3 regions of the Desulfitobacterium chlororespirans DSM 11544 genome follow, and region 3 is predicted to be linked to each of the others. Evidence: riboswitches for the same ligand, from Rfam matches in the RefSeq annotation. Region 3 holds a riboswitch; each other region holds the start of a gene.
What was found. A riboswitch is a leader RNA that binds a small molecule or an ion and turns the genes downstream of it on or off. The one in region 3 is predicted to bind S-adenosylmethionine.
Positions count from the first base shown of each region.

Region 1: it holds a riboswitch for S-adenosylmethionine, as region 3 does, so the genes downstream of both, metA (homoserine O-acetyltransferase MetA) here and BUA14_RS07725 (homoserine dehydrogenase) in region 3, are expected to answer to the same signal.
Region 2: it holds a riboswitch for S-adenosylmethionine, as region 3 does, so the genes downstream of both, BUA14_RS23480 (methionine ABC transporter ATP-binding protein) here and BUA14_RS07725 (homoserine dehydrogenase) in region 3, are expected to answer to the same signal.

Region 1 covers NZ_FRDN01000010.1:145,938-150,099, reverse strand. The annotation lists gene BUA14_RS16595 (amino acid ABC transporter permease) at 1-17, shown strand, start outside; gene BUA14_RS16590 (amino acid ABC transporter ATP-binding protein) at 28-777, shown strand; gene BUA14_RS16585 (cysteine ABC transporter substrate-binding protein) at 815-1,708, shown strand; SAM riboswitch class I at 2,067-2,173, shown strand; gene metA (homoserine O-acetyltransferase MetA) at 2,272-3,195, shown strand; gene BUA14_RS16575 (HDIG domain-containing metalloprotein) at 3,270-3,872, shown strand.
Region 2 covers NZ_FRDN01000017.1:76,716-80,877, reverse strand. The annotation lists gene hisZ (ATP phosphoribosyltransferase regulatory subunit) at 1-1,086, opposite strand, end outside; gene BUA14_RS23485 (YerC/YecD family TrpR-related protein) at 1,088-1,429, opposite strand; SAM riboswitch class I at 1,683-1,783, shown strand; gene BUA14_RS23480 (methionine ABC transporter ATP-binding protein) at 1,876-2,898, shown strand; gene BUA14_RS23475 (methionine ABC transporter permease) at 2,891-3,568, shown strand; gene BUA14_RS23470 (MetQ/NlpA family ABC transporter substrate-binding protein) at 3,735-4,162, shown strand, end outside.
Region 3 covers NZ_FRDN01000005.1:387,742-391,903, forward strand. The annotation lists gene BUA14_RS07710 (trans-sulfuration enzyme family protein) at 1-433, opposite strand, end outside; SAM riboswitch class I at 542-640, opposite strand; gene BUA14_RS07715 (hypothetical protein) at 888-1,244, shown strand; gene larE (ATP-dependent sacrificial sulfur transferase LarE) at 1,296-2,099, shown strand; SAM riboswitch class I at 2,208-2,309, shown strand; gene BUA14_RS07725 (homoserine dehydrogenase) at 2,425-3,453, shown strand; gene BUA14_RS07730 (DUF4652 domain-containing protein) at 3,802-4,162, shown strand, end outside.

The DNA of each region.
Region 1 (4,162 bases), on a different contig from region 3:
CCAAGTGGAGTAGTTAGGAGTGATTCAATGAGTAGTGAGCAAAGAGAGATTTTATTGGCAATCAAGGATTTGCATAAAGAGTATGGGGGCAAACCCGTTCTTAAGGGGATTGATCTCCAGGTTCGCAGAGGTGAGGTCATTGTGGTTTTAGGGCCCTCCGGATGCGGCAAAAGCACTTTGCTCCGCTGCCTTAATGGTCTTGAACCCATTCAAAAAGGAGATATCCTGCTTTCAGGTCAAAGCCTGATCAGAGGAAAAGTCGATTGGGGGCAGATTCGTCAGCAGATCGGTATGGTTTTTCAAAACTATGATCTTTTTCCCCATATGACGGTGCTTGAGAATATTCTCCTGGGGCCGACAAAGGTACAGAACAGGGAACGCAGCCAAGTCATGGAGCAAGCCAAGGCCCTTTTGGAAAGAGTGGGGTTATTCGATAGAATAGACGCTTGGCCAAGAGAGCTATCCGGAGGCCAGAAGCAGAGAATCGCTATCGTCAGAGCCTTATGTATGAATCCGGAGATCATGCTTTTTGATGAGGTGACAGCATCCCTTGATCCGGAAATGGTCCGGGAGGTTCTTGACGTGATGCTGGGCCTGGCCAAACAGGGAATGACCATGATCATTGTCACTCATGAGATGGGCTTTGCCCAAGCGGTCGCCGACCGGGTCGTCTTCATGGATTCAGGTAATATTTGTGAAATTGCCGGTCCCCAGGAGTTCTTCAATAACCCACGCACCGAGCGGGCGAAGCAATTTCTTAATATATTTCAATATTAGTGCCCCAAAACCAAGAGAAGAAAGGTTGAGAGAAAAGATGAAAAAGATGATCAGATCCCTAGCCCTCGTTCTGGCCGGAGCATTGCTCCTGGGCGGACTTGTGGGGTGCGGCCAGACAGGCGGCGATCAAGCAAATAATGCCAACAACGCAAATAAGTCAAACGGTGCCTCTTCAGCAGGCTCCCTGGAAGAAATCAAGCAGCGGGGAACCCTGAGGATTGGCGTATTCAGCGATAAGCCGCCCTTTGGTTATGTAGATGCCAATGGCCAGAATCAAGGCTTTGATGTGGAAATCGCCAGACGCTTCGCCAAAGACCTTTTAGGGGACGAATCCAAAGTAGAGTTCGTATTGGTGGAGGCTGCCAACAGAGTACCTTATCTCGAATCCAACAAGGTCGACATTATTATGGCTAATTTCACAGTTACAGAAGAAAGAAAGCAAAAAGTGGATTTCGCCAACCCTTATATGAAAGTTGCCCTGGGCATCGTCTCACCTGACGGAGCCTTGATCACCTCTATCGACCAGCTTCAAGGGAAGAAGGTTATTGTCAATAAAGGAACCACAGCTCAGGATTATCTGACCAAAAATCACCCGGATCTGGAACTTCTTAAGTATGATCAAAACACGGAAGCCTTTGAAGCCTTAAAAGATGGCCGGGGAGCCGCCTTAGCTCATGACAATACGGAAGTTCTCGCCTGGGCCAAATCCAATCCGGGCTTCACCGTAGGTGTACCTACTTTAGGCAGCACGGACACCATTGCACCGGCAGTAAAGAAAGGCGACACCGAACTCTTAAACTGGATCAATCAGGAGTTGGCAGAGCTCGCTAAAGAAAATTTCGTAAAGCAAGCCTATGAAAAAACCCTCCTGCCCGTGTACGGGGACGATGTAAAACCTGAGGAGTTAATTGTCGAAGGCGGGAAACTTTAAGCTCAGAGTATAGATATCTAAGGATAATGAGGAATAAGACGGTTCTCATCCTGCTTTTAGCCGGGGAGAGCCGTCTTCTGTTATGAAAAAGACCTGTAAAGGAGTCTCAAAAGCCTCAGATAAATGCTGAAAAGGGACCCACAAGCGTAGCTTTACGCACAAGAGTGAACGGATTTAGCGGAGGGGCGGCCAGGTTAACCAGCCCCGGAGCTATGGAGAGAGCGTTGTGCGTAAAGCTACGCGACTCGGACAATCCCTTTACAATAATTTTGTTATAGAGCAGATTGACTTTAGTGCCAAGATGTAATAATATAGTGCCAATGACGATTTACATCGTCATCAACTAAATACAGCCCATTTCTTATCAAGAGTGGTGGAGGGACTGGCCCGATGAAACCCAGCAACCGGTATTCGGATGAATACAACGGTGCTAATTCCTGCGATGGAAGCATTGATAGATGAGAGAGGAATTTTTAGCGATACCCTCTTTCTTGGAAAGAGGTTTTCTTTATTTTGGGAAGAATGAACAAAAAATTTTCTAAGTGTAGCGAAGGGAGAATACTATGCCGATCAATGTACCCGATGGCCTGCCTGCAGCAGAAATACTCACTAAAGAGGATGTTTTTATTATGGAAGAGAAGCGTGCCGAACATCAGGACATTCGCCCTCTCAGTATTGTCATTCTCAATCTCATGCCTAATAAGATTATAACAGAAACACAGATTCTCAGACTCTTAGGGAATTCCCCCTTGCAGGTGGATATTACCCTTCTTTACCCGGAAACCCATTGTTCCAAGAATACCCCGGAAGAATACCTCATTAAGTATTATCAGACCTTTGACAGCATCAAAGATCAGAAATTTGACGGCATGATCATTACCGGTGCCCCTATCGAGCAGATGCCCTTTGAAGAGGTTGATTTTTGGCCGGAGCTGCAAAAGATTATGGACTGGAGCAAAGCCAATGTCTTTTCCACCCTGTTCATTTGCTGGGGAGCCCAGGCCGGGCTTTATCACTTCTTTGGTGTTCCCAAGTATCCCTTGCCGGCTAAAATGTTCGGCGTATTTCCTCATACCTTAAACCGCAGGGATATCCGTTTGCTCAGAGGTTTTGATGATATCTTTTATGTTCCTCACTCCCGGCATACAGAAGTCAGAAAAGAAGATATCGTCAAGGTGCCGGAGCTGGAGATTTTTTCGGAATCTGAGGAGTCTGGAGTCTATCTCGTCGGGACCAAGGGTGGCCGGCAGATTTTTGTCACAGGTCATTCCGAATACGATCCCTACACTCTGAAAGCAGAATATGATCGAGATATATCCTACGAACTCCCCATCAACATTCCTCAGAACTACTATCCTGGGGATGATCCCAGGCAGATGCCTGTCGTCAGGTGGAGGGGGCATTCCAATTTACTTTTTGCCAATTGGCTGAATTACTATGTCTATCAGGAAACTCCCTATAACCTTGAAGAACTGGGCAATAGATAAAGTGCTGTGTCCAATCAAAAATACAACTGAAGTATTGCTAAATACAAATACCACGATAGAAAGAAGGATGTCGGATGCCGGATTATACAAAGGATAGGGAGGCTGCTTGGCAGCTTCTCAATGAGTATGTAAAAAGCGAGACCTTATTGCGTCACTCCCTGACAGTGGAAGCGGTGATGCGCCATTTTGCTTCCCTTTATCAGGAAGACCCTGACCTTTGGGGGAATATCGGCTTATTGCATGATATTGATTTTGAGCTGTACCCTGATCAACACTGCCGCAAAACCCGGGAGATCCTCACCCCCCAAGGATTGCCGGCAGAATTCATCCGGGCTATTGAAAGCCATGGCTACGGTCTGGTCCATGATGTGGAGCCCCGGGAGAACGTGGAAAAAGTCCTATTCACCATTGACGAATTGACAGGTTTGGTCTCAGCCACGGCTTTGCTTCGTCCCAGCAAGAGCCTTCATGACCTGACTGCCAAATCCGTTAAAAAGAAATGGAAGCAAAAAAGCTTTGCCGAGAATGTCAACCGGGAAGTGATCGAAGCCGGAGCCGATCGTCTGGGCAAGGATTTGAACGAGATCATCGAAGAGACCATCAAAGGAATGCGCACCGTCGCCCTTGCTATCGGCTTGGAAGGCAATGTGGAAACAGGTGTCGAAGCAGGAAAATAATTATTTTGCTGATACCTCTTGACAAAAAGCTGTGTAATAGATTAGAATCATAACAACGTCAATCTATAGTCCAACACGATGAAAGGACGTCCGGCGCCGAATATGTGTAGAGAGCTGACGGTTGGTGCAAGTCAGTCATAGAAGCGAAGTGGATTCCATCCTGGAGTGGCCAATGAAGAATTGTGACGGGTTCCGCCCGATATCGCGGACATAAGTTGGCCGATTACGGCAACATGGGTGGCAACGCGGGAATAACCTCTCGTCCCTGATTGGGATGAGAGGTTTTATTT
Region 2 (4,162 bases), on a different contig from region 3:
CAGGGACTCCAGACACATCTCCACCCGTTTCCCCGTTTGACGGAGTTTCCGGGCCTCTGCGATCACTTTGGAAACATCACTGCCGTAGACCAAAACCTCCGGCCTTTCAGCATTGGAGCAGACCATCTGCTCAATGATCGCCTTGAGATTGATCGCAAAACCGGTGGCCGGGGTATCCTCCCCAAAATCACCGTACAGAGCGTCATAGCGCCCCCCCTCGACAACGGGGAAACCCACTCCGGGAACATAGCCCTCAAAGACCGCCCCCGTATAATAGCTGAAGCCGCGCAAAATCCCCAGATCCAAAGACACATAGTCCTGGACTCCGAAATCTTTCAAGTATCGATAGACCTGTCTCAGGGCATTCACCGCTTCCAGCAAGGAAGGCCGCCGGCTCCACTCCAGAACCTGATCCAGCATATCTTCTTTACCATGGAGATGGGGAAGCTTTAAAAGAACGTCCTGGACCCTTGCTTCAAAGCCATAATCCTTAACCAACCGCTCAATCCCTACAAAATCCTTGCGGGCCAGCTTCTCCTGATAATGGAGCTGGAATTCCTGAGGAACCCCTAACTCGGCCATAATGCCGGTAAAGATCCCCATATGTCCCAAATTGATTTGAAAGTCCATTCCGCCAATTTTGCGGAGAGCTTCAATGGCTAAGGCGACCACTTCGGCATCCGCCGCAGAGGAGGCCGACCCAATCAGCTCCACTCCCACTTGCCTGAATTCTTGTTTATGAGATTTAGAATAGCGGAAAACATCCGCCGCATAACATAAACGCAAAGGAAAGGCGGTCCCCCGCATCCGGGTGCTGACCATCCGGGCGATGGACGTGGTTAACTCCGGACGCAGCACCAGAACATGGCCCTGACGATCAAAGAGCTTAAAGAAACTATCTCCTTCTTCTTCAATCGGCTGGATGCATGCCCCATACTCCAAGGTCGGAGTGGCAACCTTCTGATAAGCCCATGCTTTGAATAAGTCCAGTGCAGAAGTCTCAGCCTGCTCTTGTAGGGCTAACTCATCAGGAAGAAGATCATGCATCCCTTCCGGGATTCTTAATCCCAAAGAACTTCGCGGCATATTAATCCTCCCCCTTTTCCTTCTCTTCCAGACGCTTCAGGACCATCTGATAACCGTCGGCCCCAAAGTACAGGCACCGCTTAACCCGGCTAATGGTCGCCGTACTGGCACCAGTGGATTGGGCGATGGTGGTATAGGTCACATTCTTCTCCAGAAGCTTGGCCACTTCCAGACGCTGCGCCAAAGACTTAATCTCCGCCACCGTAGCGATATCCTGAAAAAACCGATAGCACTCTTCCCGATCCTTTAATAATAAAATAGCATCAAAAAGCGCATCTGTTGAAGAATCACGCAGGCGCTGATCAATCCCCTTGAATTCATCGTCTTTGTAGTCATCCATCATCGATCATCTCCTTATACTTCTATACTTTAATTTATTAAAGTATAGGGCCCTTGTCAATATTCATAACCTCTCTTCAGAAAAATTTGTTTAGTCCCTCATTTGTTTAACCTTCCATAATACTCTGTTTGAAGCATTAAATAACTCTCAAGGAAACCCTTCAGGCTGAAAAAATTACTTGCCAAGACGCTATACACTATGTTAAGATAATGTCTATCAAGATTTCAACTGAAGCTTGACTCTAAGTTAATAAACACTCTTATCCAGAGTAGGTGGAGGGACTGGCCCGATGAAACCCGGCAACCGGCATGAAAATGCACGGTGCTAAATCCTGCAGGAAATACTGGGAGATGAGAGGAAACCCGACTATAACTCCGCGGATTTCCTCGTGGAGTTTTTTGCTATTTTTTTGCTATATTGAATTAGAACCCTAACGAGGAGGAACAGCGTTGATTAGAATTGAGAACTTAACAAAGGTTTACACCTCCCGCAAAGAGCAAGTAGTAGCCATTGAAAATATCTCCCTGGATATTCCCAAAGGAGCCATTTACGGCATCATCGGTTTAAGCGGTGCCGGTAAAAGCACCCTTGTCCGTTGCATCAACCGTTTGGAAGAGCCCACCGGGGGTAAAATCATCATCGATGGTCAGGATTTAACAGCCATGTCCGCAGTAGAACTCCGGCAAGCCCGGCAAAAGATCGGCATGATCTTTCAGCACTTCCATCTGCTCCAGTCCCGCACCGTTTTTGATAATATTGCTTTTCCTTTAGAAATTGCCGGTTTTAAAAAACCAGAGATAGAAGCGAGGGTTAAAGAGCTGCTCCCCTTAGTAGGCTTGGAGGATAAGGCCCATGTCTATCCTTCCCAGCTCAGCGGCGGTCAAAAGCAAAGAGTGGGAATTGCCCGCGCCCTGGCCACCAACCCCAAAGTACTCCTTTGCGACGAGGCCACTTCTGCCCTTGACCCCCAAACCACTTTATCCATCTTGAATCTCTTAAAGGATATCAATCAACGCTTCGGCTTAACCATTATTATGATTACTCACGAAATGAAAGTGGTTAAAGAGATCTGCTCCGATGTGGCCGTCATCCATGAATCAAAAATCGCTGAACAAGGACCTGTGGAATCCGTCTTTATCCAGCCTCAGTCCAGCGTTGCCAAGGAATTTATCTCCACTGTATTTCCCAATGAACTCCCTGAAGATTTGCTTCGTGAACTGGCCACTCATCCCAATTCTCAGATTGTGCGCATCCAATTCCTGGGTTCACGGGCATCAGACCCCATCATTGCCGACCTGATGAAAGAATGCGAGGTTCGGGCCAATATCCTCTACGGAAGCATCGACCACCTCCGCTCCACGCTCTTTGGCACCTTAACCTTAGAGCTGCAGGGAGATCCTGAACAACTGGCTTTAGCTCATCAATATCTCTCCCAGCGTGAACTCAAAGTGGAGGTGATCCAAAATGTTTGATTTTACCAACCCTCAATACTGGGATACCATCTACCAACTTCTGGTCCCTGCCACGGGAGAGACTTTGTACATGGTTATCGTCTCCACTCTGCTGGCTTATCTTCTTGGTGTTCCTCTGGGGGTCATTCTGGTCATCTCTTCACCCGATCACATCTCACCGAATCCTTGGATAGAACGCACCCTCGGGACAGTGATCAATATCTTTCGCTCGGCACCTTTTATCGTTTTGCTTCTCGCTTTGATTCCTGTCACTCAGGCCATCATGGGCACATACATCGGTACGAATGCGGCAATAATCCCTCTGGTCTTTGCCACGGCACCCTTCGTAGCCCGTATGGTGGAGAGTTCGCTTAAAGAAATTCCTTACGGGGTCATTGAAGCGGCCCTATCTATGGGCTCCTCACCCTGGCAGATTATCCGTAAAGTTCTTTTACCTGAAGCTAAGGCCTCTCTTATCTTAGGCGCCGCCATCACCACCATCAGCGTTGTCGGTTATACCGCCATGGCGGGGACCATCGGAGCCGGCGGCTTAGGAGATGTGGCTATCCGCTACGGGCATCAACGTTTTCGGACCGACGTGATGATTATGACCGTCATCATTCTCGTGATAATCGTCCAATTAGTTCAACTCTTTGGCACCAAACTGGCTCGCCGGATTAATCACCACTAAGCATGTTCCAAGCGCTCACTCAAATTCATGGCGGGCGATACCGGTACTCCTGTCATGTTCTTTGGAGAGAAGGCTTGAGCATATATCTTCTCAAGAGTATCTCACAGAAATGTCTTCATGTGTATCTTCAGAGGAAAAGAAAGAAGAATTTAAGGAGGAAATAAGAATGAAACGTAAACTCTCGACTTTAATTATCGGCTCCGTAGTAGCCCTGTCCTTGGTACTTACCGGGTGCGGAAGCACCCCTCAGAAAACCGACACTCCGCCCGCCTCAGGTAATGCTAATCAGCCCGTGACGATCAAAGTAGGAGCTACCCCCGTTCCCCATGCCGAAGTACTTGAATTCGTCAAACCCAAATTAGCGGAACAAGGTATCAATCTGGAAATCGTTGATTTTACGGATTACGCTCTTCCCAACCCAGCCGTTAACGACGGATTACTCGACGCCAACTACTTCCAACACACTCCTTACTTGGATACCTACCTTGCTCAAGGCATGAAGTTGGCGATCATCGGCACCGTGCATATTGAGCCCATGGGCTTCTACTCTGAAAAAGTAACCAAAATCGATGAACTCAAAGACGGTGATGCTAT
Region 3 (4,162 bases):
TTGGTGTTTCGGTGAAGATGGCCTTTGTTTGGGGACGGATCTCTTTTTCTATGGCACCGAGATCACTGGAATCCACAAAAGTGACTTGGAGGCCAAAGCGGCTGAAGACCTCCTCAAGGATACGGTAGGTTCCTCCATAGAGATCTTCGGTGACGAGAAGATGCTCGCCCTGGGAGAATAAGGAGAGGATGGTAGTGATGGCGCCCATGCCTGAGGAAAAAGCAAATCCTTTGGTACCTTCCTCCAGGCTTGCCATAGCATCTTCTAAAGCTTGGCGGGTGGGATTGCCGGTTCGCGAGTAATCAAAGCCTGTGCTTTTGCCGAAGCCGGGGTGAGCAAAGGTAGACGAATGGTAAATAGGAAAGCTGATCGCTCCATAAGGATCGCGGCGATTGCCGATCTGGGCCAGTTCGGTTAAAATATTCATTTTCATTCCTCCTACTATGAACATATTGGCAAAGATATTCATGTTGCTGAGCTTCAAAGAAGATTTGACCTAACAAAAACGACCTCCAAAGAGGTCGTGAATTGTTTCCACGTCCTCTTATCTTCGAACCTGATGGTTCTCTGGATTTAGCACCTCACATATGTAGGTTGCCGGGCTTCATGGGGCCAGTCCCTCCGCCTCTCTTGATAAGAGCTTTGACATAAATTCATATTTAATTCACTTTAGCCTAATAAGATGTTTAGGCTAATATTATATTATTCCTATGGGCTTTGCAAGTGAATTTTTTGTGTTCAGATATACTTCATTCTGAAAAGAGGAAAATCCTATGCTTTTTGAGAATATCTTAGTTAAGCGGAGCTAAACAGGAGTCCAGCCTTGAACTGTTTTCACTGGGGACAAGATTGGTGGGTAACTGATTTATAATTTGTGGAGGAGAGCTATGATGATGGAGGCAATTCTTTTCTATTCAATAGCACTTTTTATTATTATATTTCTTGCCGTAAGGCTGGCTATACAGCCATTAATCAAAAGCACCAATGCCGTTGCGGTTAATGAGGAAAGTGAATTAAGCTTGGTTAAGTTGCAAGCTATCGGGGTGCTGGATAATGATGAATTAGAAGAAGTCATACAGTTTTATAATCAAAAGAAGGTTTCCAGTAAAAATATGAAAGAATTAGAACGCTATACGAAAGTGCTTTCGGAATTAGTCAGGCAAGGAATCTTGACTCAGGAGGAATATTCTCAAAAAATGGAGAAACTGAGAAACTACTATTTTAGCGATAGTTCTAAAGCATAGATCGATTGAAGTGTGAAAGTTAATTAAGTTTGAGTAATCTGGAGGTAAATCATGCAAGCAAAGCTGAATCACTTAAAGCAAATTATCAAAGAAATGGAAGCGGTTGTGGTGGCTTTTTCAGGTGGGGTGGACAGCACCTTTCTCTTAAAAGTAGCTCATGAAACCTTGGGGGATCACTGTCTTGCTGTCATCGGCGCTTCGGAAACTATGCCTTCAGCCGATTATAACAATGCTTTGCAGCAGGTCCAAGAGTTTGGAGCAAAGTTTTTGGTCATCGAAACTGAAGAAATGGGCAAAGAGGAGTTTGTAAAGAACCCTCAAAATCGTTGTTTTCATTGTAAAAATGAGTTGTTTACAAAGCTCTCAGGCATTGCCCAAGAGAAGAAGATCAATTGGGTTCTTGACGGGAGCAATGCCGACGATCTTAAAGATTACCGCCCCGGCATGCAGGCGGCCAGAGCGCTGGGGATCAGGAGCCCGCTGCAGGAAGCCGGTTTAAGCAAAGAAGAGATTCGTCAATTGTCCAAGAAGATGGGACTTTCAACTTGGGATAAGCCCTCCAGCCCTTGTCTATCTTCTCGCTTTCCTTACGGAGAGGAGATCACGATCGAAAAGCTTCGGCGCGTAGAGCAAGCGGAAATTTTACTTAAGGAACTAGGATTTACAAATTTAAGAGTGCGTTATCACCAGGATATGGCCCGATTGGAAATTCCTAAAAAGGATTTTTTAAAACTTATGGAACTGGACCATGATACTATTGTCAAGCCCCTCAAGGAATTAGGGTTTACCTATATTACTCTGGACTTAGAGGGTTTTCGAAGCGGCAGTTTAAATGAAGGAATACAAATTCTGTAGCACTGCTTCATAGTTCTATAGGGAAGGGATTACATTATTCTGTAATATATCACTCTGCTCTATTGACATTGCTTTGTTTACTGTCATATAATAATAAAAATTGAATACTTCTCATCCAGAGTGGTGGAGGGACTGGCCCGATGAAACCCGGCAACCGGCCTATATGGCAGTGGTGCTAATTCCAGCAGGATTATTCCTGGAAGATGAGCAAAAATACGACACATAAGCTCTTCCTGGAATAGGGAAGGGCTTTTTTATGCTTTATATGCTCTTCTCATAATATTGCAGGCAACATCAAGGACCGATAAAGGGGAGGAATAAAGAGATGAAGGAAAATACAGTGAAGATTGGTCTATTAGGGTGTGGGAACGTGGGCCAAGGGGTGATAAAAGGAATACTGCTTCATTCAAACAAAATTCTTCGCAAACTGGGGATCACACTGGTTGTAAGCAAGGCCCTTGTTCAAGATATAAGTAAAGAGCGGGCGATCGAGGGTGTTGTTCTAACCCAGAAACCCCAAGATATTCTCGATGACCCGGAGATTGAGGTAGTAGTGGAAGTTATGGGGGGTGAGCATCCCACTTATTCCTTTATCAAAAAGGCGCTGGCTAAGGGAAAGCATGTAGTGACAGCCAATAAGCTCTTACTGGCTCTTTATGGCGCGGAGTTGCAAGAAATAGCCCAGCATAAAGGAATCTGCTTGCTTTATGAAGGGAGCGTCTTAGGAGGGATTCCAATCCTTAGAACCATTCAATACGGGCTGGCCGGAGATCAGGTGAAGAAAATTTGTGGTATTTTAAATGGGACCACTAATTATATCCTGACTCAAATGGCGGAGTCTGGAAAAGGCTATGAGGAGGCATTGCGCGAAGCGCAAGAGGCTGGTTATGCGGAAAGCGATCCGACTATGGATGTAACCGGTTTGGATGCGGCCTGTAAACTTGTTATTCTCTGCCGGGAATGTTTTGAGCTGGAGATTCCTCTTGAAGAGGTGGAGATTGATGGAATCCAAGGGCTGACGACAGAAGAGGTCGCGGAGCAGAAAAAACAGGGGCGGGTGCCTAAATTAGTTGCCGAGGCATCCATCATTGAGTGCTCTTCGTCAGGGCCGGAAAAAGGACGGGAAGGAATTGTGGCTAAAGTGGGTGTGCAGTGGTTATCGGGGGAAGCAATTCTCAGTCACGTCTCCGGTGTGGATAATGGCTTATCACTGGAAACACAGTTGGTGGGTGATCTTTTTTGGAAGGGGCCTGGCGCTGGTGGATTGGCCACAGGGGGAGCCGTCTTGTCCGATATAGTCGAGATCGCGAAGAAGGTAGTTGCGGAGCGCAGCATAGGTAATGCAGCTCGTTAAATAAGGCAGGATCATATGTTGAGTTTCTTAAAATGTATAGTGGAATTAAAGCGAACTGGTTCAGACTGGTTCGCTTTTTGATGATTTCCTTTTTATCTGCACGATTCCTAAAGCAATTTGGCATATCCTTGCTAAAAGAAGGATTGCGAAAAGGTAATAGAGAATCAATTCTAAGAATATGGTAAATAATGGTATAGTGTGATTCGGTTAAAAACAGATTAAGGAGGGAGCGTTATCAAGAAACGAAGAATTATTCGCGGCACCCTTTTTTTCCTGGGAGTGGTATTCTGTATATTGTTCTTGAATTTTGATATCTTTCCTTTAAGTGCTTCTTTTAGGGAGCCCGGTGTGGAGGAGCAGACTTATTCGACAATGCTGGTCACCGATCCCGAACAAACGCCACAGCAAAGAATCCAACAGCAAAGAGCCAATTATGCTGCTTATGTTAAGAAAGTAAAGACCGCGGCAGCTAACCCAAGTGAGCCTGATAGGGGAGCAGTGAAGGATGAGACTCCGCAACCGGTACTTACCGAGCAAACAGGGCAACTTTTTCGTGTGACTACCAATCCCTATGTTCCGGCCTTTATTCTCCAAGGAAATTATGTGGTTCATGGCAGTTCGCCAAATAAGCAGTTTACAGCTTATATCTACCCGGATGAATGGGAAACCATCGGAGATATTTATATCAAAGATAATGTAAGTAATCGTT